DNA from 3 places in the Methylibium petroleiphilum PM1 genome. Region 3 is predicted to be linked to each of the others. Evidence: predicted binding sites of a transcription regulator. Region 3 holds the regulator's gene; each other region holds the start of a gene.

Region 1 (4,273 bases), 1.2 Mb from region 3:
GGCTGATCAAGGGCATCGTCGCGCTGCTGAACCCGGCCGCGCTGGACGCCGGCATGCTGGTGATGATCGGCGTGGTGCTGGACCGCTCCACACCCGACTCCTTCGCCGACTTCGAGAAGGCCGCCGCCCGGGTGTCGGGCTGCATGGAGTGCCACGTGGTGACCGGCGAGTTCGACTACTTCATGCTGGTGCGCACGCGCGACAACGACAGCTTCAATCGCCTGCATGCCGAGCAGCTGCTGCACCTGCCGGGCGTGCGACAGATCCGCTCGTTCATGGTGCTCAAGCAGGTGCTGTCGACGACGCAGTTTCCGGTTTGATAGGCGGTTGCGTTCGAACAGACGAGATGGGTGCGCGTCTGGCGCGAGATCAGGCCGGCGGGGCGCTCTGGTGCGCTCATGTCCCCCGCCGCCCGCCCCTGCAGGCCGGGCGGCTCCTCCTCTACTTCGCTTCGCAGAGCGCCCCACCGGCCTGATCCACCACCGTCATGGGTGTTCGCCGTCGCAGCTCACATTTGTGTCGGCCACTCGATGGCCTCTGCCACCCCACACATCGACGACGCGCAACGCAAACGCTTCACCCCGCAGCCAACGGCGTGCTGGTCCGGCGACCCGAAAAGTCGGTCCAGCAACCCGCCTCGAAGTCGTAGAGCTTGCAGCGCCGCGCGGTGTCGGCGTACCAGCGCCACGAGAACGGCTGCACGACGATGTGCCCCGCGAGCCGCTCTTCCAGTAGCCGCTGCGCCCGCTTCAGCCGGTACAGCGGCACGCTCATGTCCACGTGGTGCGCGGTGTGCTCCATGATGTGGTGCAGCGCGCTGCCCATGAAGGAGCGGAAGGTCAGGTGCACCGTGGTGGACACGAAGGGCTGGGCGTCCGCCCAGCGCCGCTTGTCCTCGTACCACGCCACGCCGGTGTGCGTGTGGTGCACGTAGACCACGAAGCCGATCATGCCGTTCCAGAACACGAAGGGCAGCACGAAGCCCGTCAGCACCAGGAACGTGGCCGACTGGCCGGTGGCCGCCGCGGCCGCCACCAGGCCGGCGATCCATGCCGCCGCGCCCGCGACCACCAGCACGCCGTCCCAGAAGAATGCCGCGCGCCGCGTCGGCATGGTGCGCCGGTTCGGGAACAGCAGCCGGTTCCACCAGATCTCCACCAGGTAGTAGAGCCAGGGTGCCCAGCCGCTGCGGTACACGCGCTCGAGCCTGCGCCGCCAGCGCGGCAGCGCGCGGTAGGCCTCGAGCGTGCGCGGCTCCCAGACGAAGTCGAAGCCCTTCAGGTTGGTGTAGCCGTGGTGCACCACGTTGTGCCCCACCTCCCACAGGCTGTAGGGCGTGAGCGAGGGCAGGAACACCAGGCGGCCGAGCCAGCGGTTCAGCCGACGGTGCGGCGTGAGGCTCTGGTGGCAGGCGTCGTGGCCGAGGATGAACAGGCGGCCGATCACGAAGCCGGCCGCCATGCCTGCCAGCAGCTTCATCGGCAGCGTCTCGAACGCCACGGTGGCGGTCAGTGCGGCGCCCAGCAGCAGCAGGTCGACGAGCGTCAGCGCGAGCGCGTAGGCCGTGCTGCGCGAGGCCAGCGGCGCCAGCCAGGCGCGGATCAGCTTGCGGTGGGGGATGGCGCTCGGGGCGGCGGACGGGGGCGCGAGGTCGGGACAGGCAGCAGGCATCGGAGGCGGGTGGCGCGAACGCAGGCGGATCGGAACGCCGAAGGCTAGGGCCGCGGGCGGGGGCTGTCCTTGACGGCGGTCAAGCGGGCGCGCCGGACGTGTGCGCTCGTTGCCCGTGCGCGCACGCCGCGCACGCGATTCGGGGATGATCGGCGGCTTCGGCGCTGGCGGCTGCCCGCGTCCCCTCTTCCTTCCCCGATGAATTCGACTTTCCTGCGCAGGGCCCTGGTGCTGGGCCTGCTGTCCTCGATCGGTCCGTTCGCGATCGACATGTACCTGCCCGCGCTGCCGGCTATCGGCAGCGCGCTGCAGGCCGACGTGCACGCGGTGCAGATGAGCCTGATGGCATTCTTCGTGTCGTTCGCGATCAGCCAGCTGGTCTACGGCCCGGCCTCCGACATGTTCGGCCGCAAGCCGCCGCTGTACGTCGGCATCGGGCTGTTCATCGTCGGCAGCGTGGGCTGCGCGCTCGCGCCCGACATCGGTTGGCTGATCGCCTTCCGTTTCCTGCAGGGCCTGGGCGGCGGCGCGCCGATCGTGGTGCCGCGCGCCATCGTGCGCGACCTGCACACCGGCGTGGAGGCCACGCGGCTGATGTCGCTGCTGCTGCTGGTGTTCAGCGTGTCGCCCATCCTCGCGCCACTGATCGGCAGCTTCGTGATCGACGCCGCCGGCTGGCGCGCGATCTTCTGGGCGGTCACCGGCATCGGCGTGGTGGGCCTGCTGCTGGTGGCGCTGACGCTGGAGGAGACGCGGCCTGCCGCGCAGCGCACGCAGAGCGATGTGGCGAGCACGCTGCGCGCCTTCGCGCTGCTGCTGCGCGACCGGCATTTCCTGGGGCTCACCGCGATCGGGGCCTTCGGCATGGCCAGCTTCTTCATCTTCCTGGCCAACTCGTCGTTCGTCTTCATCGGCCACTACGGGCTGACGCCGCGCGAGTACAGCCTGGCGTTCAGCGTGAACGCGGCCTCGTTCATCGGCGTGTCGCAGTTCGCCGGCCGGCTGACGGCACGCTTCGGCCTCGCGAGCATCGTGCGGGTGGCGGTGCTGGGCTTCGCGCTGTCGCTGGGTGCGCTGCTGGCGTTCAACCTGGCCGGCATCGACAGGCTCGACGTGATGATCGTCGTCATGCTCGTCGGCTACGGCTTCCTCGGCCTGGTGGTGCCCACCACCTCGGTGATGGCGCTCGACGACCACGGCGAGATCGCCGGTGCCGCGTCGGCGCTGATGGGCACGCTCCAGCTGGTGCTCGGTGCCGTGGTGATCGCGCTGATGAGCGGCTTTGCCGACGGCAGCGCGCGGCCGATGGTGGCCGGCATGGCGGCCGCGGCGCTGTGCGCGCTGCTGCTGACCTGGCTGACGCTGGGCGGGCGTCGGTCGGCCGCGTCCGCGGCGACGCGGCCCTGCAGCTGAGCCGTCGCGGCGCTCAGTCGGACGGCGATGACGAGGACGCGCCCGAGCTGCCAACCGACTTGAGCTTCTGCCCGCCGCTCTCGATCACCTCGCCGGTCTTGCGCACACCCTTGCGGACCGCGCGGCCGGTGGCCTCGGCGCCGGTCTCGATGGCTTCGCCGGCCTTGTGCGCGCCGCGCTCGATCGCGGCGCCGGTCTTCTTCGCGCCACGCTCGATGGCTTCGCCGGTCTTGACCGCGGCGTTCGACACGGCTTCGCCGGTCGCGCTCGCGGCCTGTTTCACCTTGGATGGTTCCTCTGCGGCCACGGCGGCCGCGCAGGCGATCAGGGCAACGGCGATGACGGGGGTCTTGCGCATGGGCTCGCTCCTCGCGGACGGTGCGCCGGCGTCCCGCGGGGCGCCGGCCAGTCGCGATTCTGCGCGAACCGGTCGCGCTGCCTGTCGCAGGGTGTGTCCGTCAGTGGCTGATCATCCACGGCCGCTTGCTCGGGAAGGCCTTGGCGCCGTTGGCCGCGGTCACCGTGGCGCCGCGCCGCGTGGACGCGCCGGAGGAGCAGCAGCCGCAGCCCGACGGGTGCCGCAGGCGCTGGTAGTCGCGCGAGCTCTTCGGCTCATGTCGCGCGCGCTCGTTGACCTCGATCGCGCTGCGGGTGCTGCCGGCCATCAGCGCCAGCCGTGGCGCGCTGACGAAGACGCGCGGCGACTCGCGCTGGCAGTCGGGGCAGGTGGCCGGCTCGTTGCGGGCGGACAGCGTGCGGAAGGCGTCGAAGCCGCCGCACGCGGGGCAGGCGTAGTCGTAGGTGGGCATGGCGGCGGCCTCGGGGGACTCAGAGGTCGGGCGACAGCGGCATGTCGATCGAGCCGTCGAGGTACTTCACCGGCCCGGCGGCGCTGGGGTTGATGTCGAAGTCGAAGATCTGCGTCGGCAGCCACAGCGTGGCGCAGGCGTTCGGGATGTCGACCACGCCGCTGATGTGCCCCTGCACCGGCGCCGTGCCGAGGATGGAGTGCGCCTGCGCGCCGGAGTAGCCGAACTTCTTCAGGTACTCGATGGCGTTCAGGCAAGCCTGGCGGTAGGCCACGTGGACGTCGAGGTAGTGCTGCTGGCCGTGCTCGTCGACCGAGATGCCCTCGAAGATGATGTAGTCGTTGTAGTGCGGCGTGATCGGGCTGGGCTTGAAGATCGGG
Region 2 (4,273 bases), 180 kb from region 3:
ACTCGATCGCCGGCCTGCCGCTGGCGACCGCGATGACGCTGAACTACATGTCCTCGGTGTGGATGGCGCTGTTCCTGATCGGCGGCGCGATCATGCTCGGCGGCGCGCGCACCGACGGCCGGCTGATCGCGACCGTGCTGGTCGGCTTCATCGGCGTGGCGCTGATCCTGCGGCCGACGATGGAGCGCGACCAGCTCTGGTACGGCCTGATGGGCCTGCTGTCGGGCCTGCTGTCGGCGGTGGCCTACCTGCAGGTCACCGCGCTCGGCCGGGCCGGCGAACCGGAGCCGCGGGTGGTGTTCTATTTCTCCGTCGGCGGCATGGCGGCCGGCCTGCTGACGGCGCTGCCGTCCGGCGGGTTCACGGCCCACACCGACACCTTCGCGGCGCTGATGCTGCTCGCTGTCGGCGGCTTCGCCACCGCCGCGCAGTTGCTGATGACGCGCGCCTACGCCACCGGGCGACCGCTGGTGAACGCCAGCCTGCAGTACCTCGGCATCGTCTATTCCTTCATCTTCGGCGCGCTGCTGTTCGACGACCCGGTCACGCCGATGGCGCTGGGCGGCATGGCGCTGGTGGTGGCCGCCGGCATCGCCGCCACGCAGTTGCGCAACCGCGCGGCGCCGCGAGATGCGGTGCAATCGACCCTTGAAACATGACCCACCCCCGTTGCGCCTTCGGCGCCCCCCTCCAGGGGCGCCGAAGGCGGACCGGCGGAGCCGGATCCGCGGCGGCCGCGCGCTGCCTCGGGTCGCTTGCGAGGAGAAGTGAGTTGAACCGTGTTGCCTCGACCCTGCCCATGCCGCTGATCGACGCTGAGGCGCTGCGCGAGCGGCTGGCTGCCGGCGCGCCGACCGTCGTGGTCGACACCTCGTTCGACCTGGCCGATCCCGCGGCCGGCGAACGCAGCTACCGCGAGGGCCACCTGCCCGGTGCCCACTACCTGCACCTCGACCGCGACCTGGCCGACCACACGCCGGCCACCGACGGCCGCTTCCGCGGCCGCCATCCGCTGCCGACGCGCGAGGCCTTCGCCGCAACACTGACACGCCTGGGCATCACCCCGGCCACGCCGGTGGTGGTCTACGACCGGCAGGGCGCGATGTTCGCTGCCCGCGCGTGGTGGATGCTGCGCTGGCTCGGCCACCGCGAGGTCACCGTGCTGGACGGCGGGCTCGCCGCATGGCGCGCAGTCGGCGGCGCGCTGGAGAGCGAGACGCCGGCGGCCGTCGCGGCGCGGCCTGCCTATGGGCCCGCGGCCTCGCTGGTTCCGACGGTCGATGCCGCCGCGCTGCAGGCCGGGCTCGGTCGCGTGCGGCTGATCGACGCGCGGGCGCCGGAGCGCTTTCGCGGCGACGTCGAACCACTGGACCCGGTGGCCGGCCACATCCCCGGGGCACTGAACCGGCCGTTCAAGGACAACCTCGACGCCGAAGGCCGCTTCCTCGCGCCCGCGGCGCTGCATGCCGCCTTCCTGCCGCTGCTCGCCGGCCGGCCGCCGGCCGAGTCGGTGCAGCAGTGCGGCTCCGGCGTCACCGCCTGCCACAACCTGCTGGCGATGGAACGGGCCGGACTGCCCGGCGCCGCGCTCTACCCGGGCTCGTGGAGCGAATGGTGCGCCGACCCGGCGCGCCCGGTGGCGCGCGGCTGAGCGGAAGTCCGCACCGCGCCCGCGGGCAGGCTCGACGCAAAGCTTGATCCTCGGCAAGATCAGGGGCGGGGCAACGGTGCAAGATGCGCCTGTCAGTCCCGCAGCCAAGGAGGCCGCCATGTACCAACGCATCCTGGTTCCCACCGACGGCAGCGACGTCACCGGCAAGGCCGTCGCCACCGCGGTGTCGCTCGCCAAGGCCCTGGGTTCGAAGATCGAGGCGCTGAGCGTCAAGGAGCCCTTCCCCTACAGCGCGATCAGCGAGATCCAGCCGGTGGCGCCGCAGGAGTACTTCGACGCGCAGGAGCAGATCGCGCAGCGGCGCGTGCAGCAGGTCGCCGCCGCCTGCCAGGCCGCCGGCCTGGGCTGCGAGACCTACACCATCGAGGCGCTGCATCCCTACGAGGCCATCATCGAGCATGCGAGCCAGCGCGGCTGCGACCTGATCGTGATGGCCTCGCACGGCCGCCGCGGCATGAGCGCGCTGTTGCTGGGCAGCGAGACCCAGAAGCTGCTGACGCACACCGCGATCCCGGTGCTGGTGGTGCGCTGAGCGCAGGCCCGGGCTGCGGCCCGGGCGGGTTTCAGAGCAGCAGCTGCGCGGCGCCGTCGCGTTGCCGCACCACGCCGTTGGCCTCGATCCGCAGGGCCCCCTCGACCGCCCAGCGCACCGCCATCGGATAGAGCCGGTGCTCGCTGGCCAGCACGCGCGCGGCCAGCGTCTGCTCGGTGTCGTCGGGCAGCACCGGCACCGCCGCCTGCGCGACGATCGGGCCGTGATCCAGCTCGGCGGTCACGTAGTGCACGGTGGCGCCGGCCAGCTTGCAGCCGGCCTCGATCGCGCGCCGATGGGTGTGCAGGCCGGTGAAGGCCGGCAGCAGCGACGGGTGGATGTTGAGCAGGCGGCCGGCATAGCGCTGCACGAAGCCCGCCGTCAGGATGCGCATGAAGCCGGCCAGCACCACCAGGTCGGGCGCGTGCTGGTCGATGGCCTCGGCCAGCGCGGCGTCGAAGCGCTCGCGGTCAGGGTAGGCACGATGCTCGACCGCCGACGTCGCGATACCTCTCGCGGCAGCGTAGTCCAGGCCCGCGGCGTCGGCGCGGTTGCTGATCACCGCCGAGATCCGGGCCGGCCAAGCCTGCGCAGCGCAGGCCTCGACGATGGCCTCCATGTTGGAGCCCCGGCCGGAGATCAGGATCACGATGCGCTTCATGGGCCGGCAGTGTAGGCGGGTATCGCAAGCCGCCGATAATCATTGCCCGGCCTGCGACGCCTCGGCGACAGGCCCTCCGGGCTGCCCGTTGCTGCATCCCGCGACCCACCCCACGCCCCCACGCCATGAACGCTGTCCCCGGGCGCTCGCTGCCCTCTTCCCTCTCCCTGACGTCGAACGCCTGGGCGCCGATCAGCCGCGCCGAGGTCGTCACGGTCGCGCTGCTGGCTGCGATGGTGCTGTGGCTCGTGGCGATCGCGCTGTCGGGTGACCACGCGATGGTCGACTGGCTCACCTCGGAGAACGGTCCGCTCGAATGGACCAGCGTGCTCGCCTGGCTGCTGCTGGCGGTGGTGGTGCTCGCTACCGGCGGCCTGAACCGCCACACCCTGCTGCTGGCCGCAGTGAGCCTGCTGTTCTGCGCGCGCGAACTCGACCTGCACAAGCAGGCGGTGTTCGGCGGCGTCAGCTTCCTGAAGATCAACTTCTACCGCGGGCACGAGGTCACGACGCCGCAGAAGCTGCTCGGCGGCCTCATCGCGCTCGGCGTGCTCGGCACCGTGCTGGCCGGACTGGGCTACAACACCCTCGCCTTCCTGCGCCGGCGCCTCTACCGCCAGCCCTGGGGCCGGCTGATCGTGCTGGCGGGCGGCCTGCTGGTGCTGTCCAAGGTGTTCGACCGCCTGCCCGCCGTGATGGCCGACGAATACCACCGCCCGCTCGGCTGGACCGCCACCGCGCTGTCCCATCTGCACGAGGAAGGCCTGGAGACCTTCGTGCCGCTGCTGCTGATCGCCACCGCCTGGCTGCGCACGCGCACGGACGACTGAGGCGCCGGGGCGCCTGCCTAGAATCCGCGACCCGACGAGTTCCTGGAAGAGCCCTCATGACGCAACGTGTCCTCACCGGCATCACGACCACCGGCACGCCCCACCTGGGCAACTACGTCGGCGCGATCCGGCCGGCCATCGCCGCGAGCCGCGAGCCCGGCGTCGAGAGCTTCTTCTTCCTGGCCGACTACCACGCGCTGATCAAGTGCGACGAGCCCGACCGCATCGAGCGCTCGCGGCTGGAGATCGCGGCCACCTGGCTGGCCGCCGGGCTGGACACGCAGCGCGTCACCTTCTACCGCCAGAGCGACATCCCCGAGACCACCGAGCTCACCTGGCTGCTGACCTGCGTGACCGCCAAGGGCCAGATGAACCGCGCCCACGCCTACAAGGCCGCGACCGACGCGAACGAGGCGGCCGGCGAGGACATCGACGCCAACATCTCGATGGGCCTGTACAGCTACCCCATCCTGATGGCGGCCGACATCCTGCTGTTCAACGCCCACCGCGTGCCGGTCGGGCGCGATCAGGTCCAGCACATCGAGATGGCGCGCGACGTGGCCCAGCGCTTCAACCAC
Region 3 (4,273 bases):
GCTGGGTAAGGGGTCGGAAGGAACAGGGGGGGTGGCTTCGATTCTAGGCGAGCCATCGTGCGGTGCAGCGAGCCGCCGGACGGCGGCCGCGAGCACCATCGATCCGCTGCATCAGACCACCTTGCACCATGGCCCGGACGGACCGGTCAGCTGCAGCCAGATCGCCCATCCGCCAGCCATCACCAGCAGGGCACCGGTCCACCTCGCCGCGCTGGCGCCCTGCCCCAGTCGACCGAGCACGCCGCGGCCGAACAGCAAGGCCAGCCCGCCGCCCAGCGCGAAGGCGAGCATGACCGCAGCGCCCGCCAGCGGCCCGTCGGCCAGCGCCGCAACGACCAGCGCCGAATAGAGCAGGCCGCAAGGCCAGGCCGCCCACAGCGCTCCGGCCGTACCGGCCCAGCCCCAGCCGCGCCGCCGCCCCTTCGCAGGGAGCGGCCCGAGCATGGGGACGGCCACGCCGGGTGCGGAGCCGGTGCCCAGCACGATGCGGGGCATGCGTCCGGCCACCAGCAGCCACAGGCCAAACACCACCACGGTCACCTGCAGCAGGGTCCACAGCGGCCGCAACCAGCGGGTGGCCTGGGCCAGTTCGGCCATCCATCCAGCCCCGGTGGCCACCAGCGCCCCCGCCAGGCCGTAGGACAGCAGGCGCCCCAGATGCAGGGCGGCGGCGGCCCGCGCAGGCCGTGCGCCACCGCAGGACCGCTCGATCGCCGCGCAGGGCGCGGCGCACATCGCGGCACAGTGCGGACTGCCCGCGATGCCGATCGCCAGCCCGGCCGCCACCAGCGAGAGGCTCATGCCGTGACTGTCCCTTGCGTCAGATCAGCCGCGAATAGCGTTCGCGATCGCGGTCGGCCTGCAGGTGACGATCGAACACCATCGCCACGGCGCGCACGAAGTACCAGCCCAGCGGGGTGAGCTGGATCGCGTCGTCGTCGATCTCGATCAGCCCCTGCCCGGCCAGTGGCTGCAGCCGGCGCAGTTCGGCCTCGAAGTAGCGGCGGAAATCGAGCAGGTGAGCCAGTTCGATGGATTCGAACACCACCCGCCCCTGGCACATCAGCGCCATGATCACCGAGCGGCGCACCACGTCGTCGCGCGTCAGCACGAGGCCGCGCACCACCGGCAGTTCCCCGGAGCGCAGGGCGTCCTGGTACTCCGGCAGCGTCTTCGCATTCTGGCTGTAGGTCGCACCGATGCGGCCGATGGCCGAGACGCCCAGGCCGATCAGGTCGCAGTCGGGCTGGGTGCTGTAGCCCTGGAAATTGCGGTGCAGCCGGCCCTGCCGCTTGGCCGCGGCCAGCGCGTCACCCGGCAGGGCGAAGTGGTCCATGCCGATGTAGTCGTAACCGTGCGCCAGGAAGGCGGCGATCGCGTTCGACAGCATCGTCACGCGCTGGGCGGTGCCTGGCAGGTCTGCCGCATGGATGCGCCGCTGCGGCTTGAAGCGCTGCGGCAGGTGCGCATAGCTGTAGAGCGCCACGCGGTCCGGCCGCAACCGCGCCACCTGCTCCACCGTCCGGGCCAGCGAGGCCGGGGTCTGCTTGGGCAGGCCGTGGATCAGGTCGACGTTGATCGAATCGAAGCCCAATGCGCGCGCGCTGGCGATCAGTGCCTCCACCTGCTCGGCCGGCTGCACGCGATGCACCGCGTGCTGCACTTCGGGGTCGAAGTCCTGCACGCCGAAGCTCAGGCGGTTGAAACCCAGCGCCTTCAGGTGCGCCAGCCGCGAGGCACTGACGGTGCGCGGGTCGACCTCGATCGAGCATTCGGCCTGCGGCTGCAGGTCGAAGGCACCGCGCAGCAGGGCCATCAGCTGCGACAGCTCCGTATCGTCCAGGAAGGTCGGCGTACCGCCGCCGAGGTGCAGCTGACTGACGCGCTGGCGGCTGCCGATCACGTCCTGGTGCAATGCCACCTCGCGGCCCAGCCACTCCAGGTACTCGGTGCCGCGCCGGTGCTGCCGGGTGATCACCTTGTTACAGGCGCAGTAGTAGCAGACCGACTCGCAGAATGGGATGTGAACGTAGATCGACAGCGGTGTGCCGCCGCCCACCGCGCCGGCCGCCGGGGCTCCGCTGCGGCGCTGGCCCAGGGCCTGCCGGTACTGAGCGGGGCCGAAGGCCTCCACGAAGCGGTCGGCGGTCGGGTAGGAGGTGTAGCGCGGCCCACCGGCGTCCAGACGACTCAGGAGTTCCTCGCTCGGCGCAGCCGGTTCCAGCATGTCGGTCAGGGTCGGAGGGGGCATGTCCGGACTGTGCCGAGGGCCTCTCACCGGGCTCTTGATCTGGGTCAAGGCCGGTCGCCGGTGGCCTCCGACAATCCATGCACAGCTTGAGGTCGATCATGCAACTTGCCCCTCACGACGCCGCCGCCGACTCACATGCTCCATCGCGGGCCGCGCACAAGATCATAATGAAGCGCATGGAACGCGAACCGATCCGCATCGAGGCCCTCAAGGTCGCATGCTCCAGTTGCAACCTGCGCGAGCTCTGCCTGCCGGTGGGGCTGTCGGACGACGATCTCGACCACCTCGACCAGCTGGTGGGCAGCCGCCGCCCCGTGAAGCGCGGCGACACGCTGTTCCACGCCGGGGATCGCTTCGAGTCGCTTTATGCGGTGCGCACCGGCTTCTTCAAGACCTGCGTGTCCGCCGACGATGGCCGTGACCAGGTGACCGGCTTCCAGATGGCCGGCGAACTGCTGGGACTGGACGGCATCAGCACCGACCGCCATGCCTGCGACGCGGTGGCGCTGGAGGACTCCCAGGTCTGCCAGATCCCCTACTCGCAGCTCGAGAAGCTGTCGCGCGAATCCACGCCGCTGCAGCACCAGTTCCACAAGATCATGAGCCGCGAGATCGTGCGCGACCACGGCGTGATGCTGCTGCTCGGCAGCATGCGGGCCGAGGAGCGGCTCGCGGCCTTCCTGCTGAACCTCACGCAACGCCTGCAGGCACGCGGCTTCTCGGCCTCGTCGCTCGTGCTGCGCATGACGCGCGAGGAGATCGGCAGCTACCTCGGTCTCAAGCTGGAGACCGTGAGCCGCACCTTCTCGAAGTTCCAGGACGAAGGCCTGCTCGAGGTTAAGCAGCGCGACATCCGCGTGCTCGACGAATCCGGGCTGCGCCGGCTCGTCAACGGCCCGGCCTGCTGAAGGTTCGCCGCCTGCCTCGCCCGGCGCGACTCAGGGCCAGCGGCGCGGCTCGGTATTGGCCGGCTCCGGCATTGCCAGCAGCAGCGTCAACATCGACGTCAGCGCGCACACGGTCCAGAACGCGAAGAAGGCCAGCGTGTAGACGCCAGCCGGCGACACCGTCTCCAGCGCGCGCCCGACCCAGCCGCTCAGTTCCGCCGGGTCGGCTGCGCTGAACACCAGGACCTCCAGCACACCCGCCATCAGGAACGACGGCCAGACGATCCACAGCGTGCGTTGTCTCATCGTCGCGAGCTCCGGGTCGACGGGCGGCACCACGTTCAGCGCTCGGGACGCGGCGTGGCCGCATGGTTGCGCGCCTGCACTGCCGGCGTGTCGCTGCCCAGCGGTTCGCTGCTGCGGCTGAGCACCGGGTCGCTGCCACGCACGGCGATCACGGCAGTGACGATGCCAGCCACCACGACCGCCAGCGGGCCGCCCAGCACCAGCCACAGCATGGGCTCGCGCCACCAGGGCAGCGGCCGCTCGGGCGCGGGCGTCGGGCGGGTTGCGTTCTCGTTCGGGGTCATGGGTTGCTCCGGAGAGGGCCGCGTTCAGCGCGGCACGACGAAGGTGGATTTCTCGGACACGCTGGCCGCCGGCTGCATGCCGTCGGCCTCGCGGATGATCTCGAAGCGCAGGGGGTGGGCGCCGGGGCCCAGGGCCGCGGCGCTCTGCGGCGGCACTTGCACCGCGACAGGCACCCAGCGCGACTCGGCCGGGGCCAGCCGCACCTCGTCACGCACCTGCGCCTGCGCGCCGGCGATGCCGCTCACCACCACCCGGTAGCGCTGCTCCGACTCGGTGGCGTTCATGATCTGCAACCGGTAGACGTTCTCGATGCGCCCTTCGTCGACCAGCCTTGCCAACGTACCGCGGTCGCGCACCACGTCGACGCGCATCGGGCTGCGCAGCACGAGACTGGTGACGAAGCCGACCGAGATCAGCAGCAGGATCACGCCGTAGACCAGCACGCGCGGACGGAACACACGCCGCCAGTCCAGCCTGCTCTGGCCGGCAGTCAGGCCGTTCTGCGTCGCATAGCGGATCAGTCCGCGCGGATACGCCATCTTGT

What was found. Region 3 encodes FNR, which switches genes on or off when oxygen is low (the NO sensors DNR and NnrR bind a similar motif). Its sites were predicted from a motif close to TTGATNNNNATCAA; they were not measured.
Region 1: the regulator FNR is predicted to act here: its motif matches at 1,741-1,754, upstream of MPE_RS18170 (fatty acid desaturase).
Region 2: the regulator FNR is predicted to act here: its motif matches at 1,695-1,708, upstream of MPE_RS13290 (universal stress protein).

What each region holds. Positions count from the first base shown of each region.
Region 1 is NC_008825.1:3,802,624-3,806,896, reverse strand. It holds gene MPE_RS18175 (Lrp/AsnC family transcriptional regulator) at 1-320, shown strand, start outside; gene MPE_RS18170 (fatty acid desaturase) at 577-1,671, opposite strand; gene MPE_RS18165 (multidrug effflux MFS transporter) at 1,870-3,084, shown strand; gene MPE_RS18160 (hypothetical protein) at 3,098-3,442, opposite strand; gene MPE_RS18155 (FmdB family zinc ribbon protein) at 3,543-3,893, opposite strand; gene fmdA (formamidase) at 3,913-4,273, opposite strand, start outside.
Region 2 is NC_008825.1:2,811,175-2,815,447, forward strand. It holds gene MPE_RS13280 (DMT family transporter) at 1-659, shown strand, start outside; gene MPE_RS13285 (sulfurtransferase) at 794-1,651, shown strand; gene MPE_RS13290 (universal stress protein) at 1,770-2,204, shown strand; gene purN (phosphoribosylglycinamide formyltransferase) at 2,236-2,865, opposite strand; gene MPE_RS22790 (hypothetical protein) at 2,991-3,695, shown strand; gene MPE_RS13305 (tryptophan--tRNA ligase) at 3,752-4,273, shown strand, end outside.
Region 3 is NC_008825.1:2,629,889-2,634,161, forward strand. It holds gene MPE_RS12450 (sulfite exporter TauE/SafE family protein) at 112-801, opposite strand; gene hemN (oxygen-independent coproporphyrinogen III oxidase) at 821-2,251, opposite strand; gene fnr (fumarate/nitrate reduction transcriptional regulator Fnr) at 2,428-3,159, shown strand; gene MPE_RS12465 (hypothetical protein) at 3,190-3,444, opposite strand; gene MPE_RS12470 (hypothetical protein) at 3,480-3,728, opposite strand; gene ccoG (cytochrome c oxidase accessory protein CcoG) at 3,753-4,273, opposite strand, start outside.